2 regions of the Micromonospora sp. NPDC049114 genome follow, and region 1 is predicted to be linked to the other one. Evidence: riboswitches for the same ligand, from Rfam matches in the RefSeq annotation. Region 1 holds a riboswitch; the other holds the start of a gene.

Region 1 (2,194 bases):
CCGCCGGAGAGCGCGGCAGTGCTGCGGTCCCGGGGATACGGGAAACCGACCCGCCGCAGCGCCTCGTCGACCCGGGGCCAGATCTCGTCCGTCGGTACGCCCCGGTTCTCCAGCCCGAACGCGACGTCGTCGCCGCTGCGCGCCATCACCAACTGGGTCTGCGGGTCCTGAAAGACGATGCCGACCCGTTCCCGCGCCTTGCGGGGGTCGAGCCCGTCGATCTCGACGGTGCCCTCCTGCTCACCGGAATCGTCCGGCAGCAGCCCGGCCAGCGCGCTGAGCAGTGTGCTCTTGCCGGCCCCCGAGGGCCCGAGCAGCAGCACCCGCTCCCCGGCCTCGACCCGCAGATCCACTCCGCGCACAGCCCAGGCCCGCCGCCCGGCATGCCGCCAGCCGAACCCCCGCAGCAGCACCCCGCCCACCCGACACCCCCTTCCAACCACTCCCGGCCGTCTTCCCCGGCTCTTCCCGGCCGTCTTCCCGCCGGTGATCAAGAGGTTTGCGGCAGAATTCCGGCTTCCGTTGACGCGAACCTCTTGATCACGAGGACGGTTGCGCCCTCAGATGAGGGCGCGGTCCCGGCCTACCGGGAAGCGGTCCAGCGCGCCGGTGTTGGCCAGGGCGCGGGTCAGCAACCAGCCGCCCACGCCGGCGATGATCGTGGCGCTGACGATGGTGAGCAGGGCGTACGGGATGCGGTAGTCGCCCAGCGCGTAGTCGACGTTCCAGACGAAGAAGTCGAACAGCGCCGCGCTGAGACCGGTCAACGCGCCGGCCAGTACGGCGGTCGGCAGCCGGAACGACCGGTACCGGAAAGCGGCGAACGCCAGCTCGGCCCCGATGCCCTGCACGATGCCCTGGGGGATCACCGTGCCGGCCCACTGGCTGCCCAGCAGCGCGGAGACGACCGCGGCCACCGTCTCGCAGTAGAGCGCGGCGCCGGGCTTGCGGATGACCAGGCCGCCGACCACGGCCGGCAGCAGCCAGACACCGTAGATCAGCGTCTGTGCCGGCGGGAAGAAGGCGAACGCGCCCTCGGTGGCGCTCCAGACCAGGCCCCAGGCCCAGAAGATGACGCCGAAGGCGACCGCGATCACCGAGGCGACCACGATGTCGATGGTGCGCCAACGGCTTGTGGTGTTGTCCATGCTGTGCTCCCAGTTCAGTGGAACGAACCAGGAGAAGACGCACGCCGCGCGTCCGGTGGCACCGGACCCACGGCGCGGCTGGAGGTCGACCGAACTCCCTGCGCTGGCATTACCCAGATCAGGTTCGAGGGTCTGCGGGCGTGCCCGCACTCTCAGCGCTGTGCGCTCCCCTGTCGGATGTGAAGTTGTCTCGCTGACGCTAGCACCGACCAGGGGTAACAGCCCAGCAGGGCATCCGACCGCCCGCGCAGCCGGGCCGGCGTCCCGCCGCCTGGGTAGGCTGACGATCATGCAGGTCGACGCGCGAGGTCTCACGTTCGAGGTACGCACCGGCGGCCCCTCCGACGGCGTCCCCGTCCTCCTGCTGCACGGCTTCCCGCAGCACAGCGGGGAGTGGGACGAGGTCGTGCCGGCACTGCACGCCGCCGGGCTGCGCACGTACGCGCTGGACCAGCGGGGCTACTCGCCGGGTGCCCGGCCGGAGGCGGTGTCCGCGTACCGGGTTCCCGAACTGGTCGCCGACGTGGTGGCGGTGCTCGACGCGCTCGGTGTGGACGCCGTCCACCTGGTCGGCCACGACTGGGGCGCGATCGTGGCCTGGGCGGTGGCCGCCGCGCACCCCGAGCGGGTCCGTACGTTGACCGCGGTGTCCGTGCCGCACCCGGCGGCCATGGCGCACGCCCTGAGCACCGACCGGGAACAGAAGGCCCGCTCGTCGTACATCGCGCTGTTCCGCAAGCCGGGCAAGGCCGAGAAGGTGCTGCTCGCGTGGCACGCGACGGCGCTGCGCAAGATGCTCGGCGGGGTGGGCGACGCCTCCCGGGTGGACCGCTACGCCGACCCGATGCGGGCGCCGGGCGCGCTCACCGCCGCCCTGAACTGGTACCGGGCCATGTCCCGCGCCGACCTGGCCGCTGTCGGTCCGGTCGCCGTACCCACCACGTACGTCTGGAGCGACCGGGACATCGCCATCGGACGACCCGCCGCCGAGGCGTGCGCCGCCAACGTCACCGGCGACTACCGCTTCGTACCGCTGCCCGGGGTGA
Region 2 (2,194 bases), on a different contig from region 1:
TGGTCGGTGGGCGCGAGCGCGCCGCCGCGCACCCGCGGGGCCAGCGCCGGTTCGCTGTCGCGCAGCTCGCTCGGGCGCAGCGGCGTCACCGGCAGACCCAACCCCTGTTGGTACGCCCAGAGCCGGCGTGCCTCGGCCAGGTCGTCGCCGGTCAGCCCGACCATCAGGGTGCCCTCGGTCCGGTAGCCGATCTCGGTGCCGCTCGCCTCGGTCAGCTCCGCGGCGAACCCGGGCCAGCGGGCGGCGGACGCCACCAGCAGCTCGGTCAGCTGCCGCTCACCGAAGTACGCCTCGGCGACCGGGGAGAGCATGCCGGCGGCGACTGCCGACGCCCCCGACCCGGAGGCGGGGTCGTGCACCTCGACGCGCAATCCCCGGACGGCGCAGCGCCACGCGATGGCCAGTCCGATCGGGCCCGCACCGACCACCGCCAGATCGGTGCGCGTCACGCCAGCGCCCGCAGCAGGTCGACGGTCGCCCGCGCGGGGTCGGCGGCGGCGGAGAGCGCACCGACCACCGCCACCCCGTACGCCCCGGCGGCCCGCAACGCGGGCACCCGGTCGGCGGTCACCCCGCCGATCGCAATGACCGGCACGTCGACGGCGTCGGCGACGTCGCGGACGCCCGAGGGCCCGATGGGATCCGGCAGACCGGTCTTCGTGCTGGTGGTGTGGCACGGGCCGACGCCCAGGTAGGTGGCGCCGGCGACGACCGCCTCGATCGCGGTCCGGGGCGCGCGGGCGGTGGCCCCGAGCACGCCGGTCGGGCCGAGCACGTGCCGGGCGGCGGCGACCGGCAGGTCGTCGGCCCCGACGTGCCCACCGGCGGCGCCCACCGCGAGCGCCACGTGCAGCCGGTCGTTGACCAGGCAGGTCGCCCCGTACGGCGCGCAGAGCGCCAGCACCCGGCCCGCCAGGTCGTACGCCTCGCGGTCGGTGGCGGAGTCCTCCACCCGGACCTGTACGACGAGGTCGGCGCGGGCCGCCGCGAGGGCGGCCCGGACCACGGTGAGTGGGTCGCGCCCGGGTCGGGTGTCGGTGACGAGATGCAGTCGTCCAAGGGACGGCACGGCAACGCTCCTCCCTGCGCCGGCATTACCCGGATCAGGTTCAACGGTCGGGGGCTGTCAGCCCCCCTCTCAGCCCGGTACACCGGGCTCCCGTGGGTTACTTGCGTGTCACCGTACGACAGTTCCGCCGGTCTGCCAAGGGACTGGCCGCCGGCCGGACGCCACTCCATCGATGGGGTACTTTCTCCGGTCCTGTTCGGAATGTCGCCCGCCGTTGCAGAACCGTTACCAGCCGGCATCTTGCCCGACATCGATACACCAGAATTAATTTGTTCAGCGATTCGACAAAATGCCGGCGTGGACGCCCTGGCACGGCGTCCCCACCGGCTCCATCCGGGACGGTCTTCGGCAGCCGGCCCCCGCGATTCCTGTCCACCGCGACATTGGAGGCGGCGTGTCCCGTTCTCGTCGTGCCCGTTTACCACTCACCGCTACCCTGCTGTCCCTCGCGCTAGCCTCGACGACCCTGCTCGGGTCGCCGGCGCAGGCGGCTCCGGCCGCAGCGCAGATCCCCGCGCGAGACGTGCCGGTCGCGGCTCCGCTCTCCCAGGCGGTGCCGAAGGCACCGAAGGCCGCAGCGGCCGACCCCTATTCCGTCCTGGTCTTCTCCAAGACCGCCGCCTTCCGGCACGACTCCATCCCCACCGGCATCGCCGCCATCCAGCAGCTCGGCGCGGCCAACGGGTTCACTGTGGACACGACCGAGGACGGCGCCGCGTTCAACGACGCCAACCTCGCCAAGTACAAGGCCGTGATCTGGCTCTCCACCACTGGTGACGTCCTCGACGCCGACCAGCAGGCGGCCTTCGAGCGCTACGTGCGGGCCGGCGGCGGTTACGCCGGTGTCCACGCCGCCTCCGACACCGAGTACAGCTGGGCCTGGTACGGCGACCTGGTCGGCGCGTACTTCGCCAACCACCCGCAGAACCAGCAGGCCACCGTCAAGGTGGAGGACCACGCCCACCCGTCCACCGCCGACCTGCCGGACCGCTGGTCCCGGTTCGACGAGTGGTACAACTTCCAGACCAACCCGCGGCCGGACGTGCACGTGCTGGCCAGCCTGGACGAGAAGAGCTACACCCCGGGCGCCGGCGCGATGGGCGCCGACCACCCGACTGCGTGGTG

Evidence for each region. Region 1 has a riboswitch for thiamine pyrophosphate ahead of AB0B39_RS30915 (ECF transporter S component). Riboswitches for the same ligand answer to the same signal wherever they lie in the genome.
Region 2: another riboswitch for thiamine pyrophosphate. It lies ahead of thiE (thiamine phosphate synthase); the one in region 1 lies ahead of AB0B39_RS30915 (ECF transporter S component).

The regions. Positions count from the first base shown of each region.
Region 1 is NZ_JBEZEA010000018.1:95,976-98,169, forward strand. It holds gene AB0B39_RS30910 (ABC transporter ATP-binding protein) at 1-422, opposite strand, end outside; gene AB0B39_RS30915 (ECF transporter S component) at 561-1,148, opposite strand; TPP riboswitch at 1,226-1,330, opposite strand; gene AB0B39_RS30920 (alpha/beta fold hydrolase) at 1,438-2,194, shown strand, end outside.
Region 2 is NZ_JBEZEA010000004.1:49,122-51,315, reverse strand. It holds gene thiO (glycine oxidase ThiO) at 1-449, opposite strand, end outside; gene thiE (thiamine phosphate synthase) at 446-1,069, opposite strand; TPP riboswitch at 1,064-1,173, opposite strand; gene AB0B39_RS15150 (ThuA domain-containing protein) at 1,623-2,194, shown strand, end outside.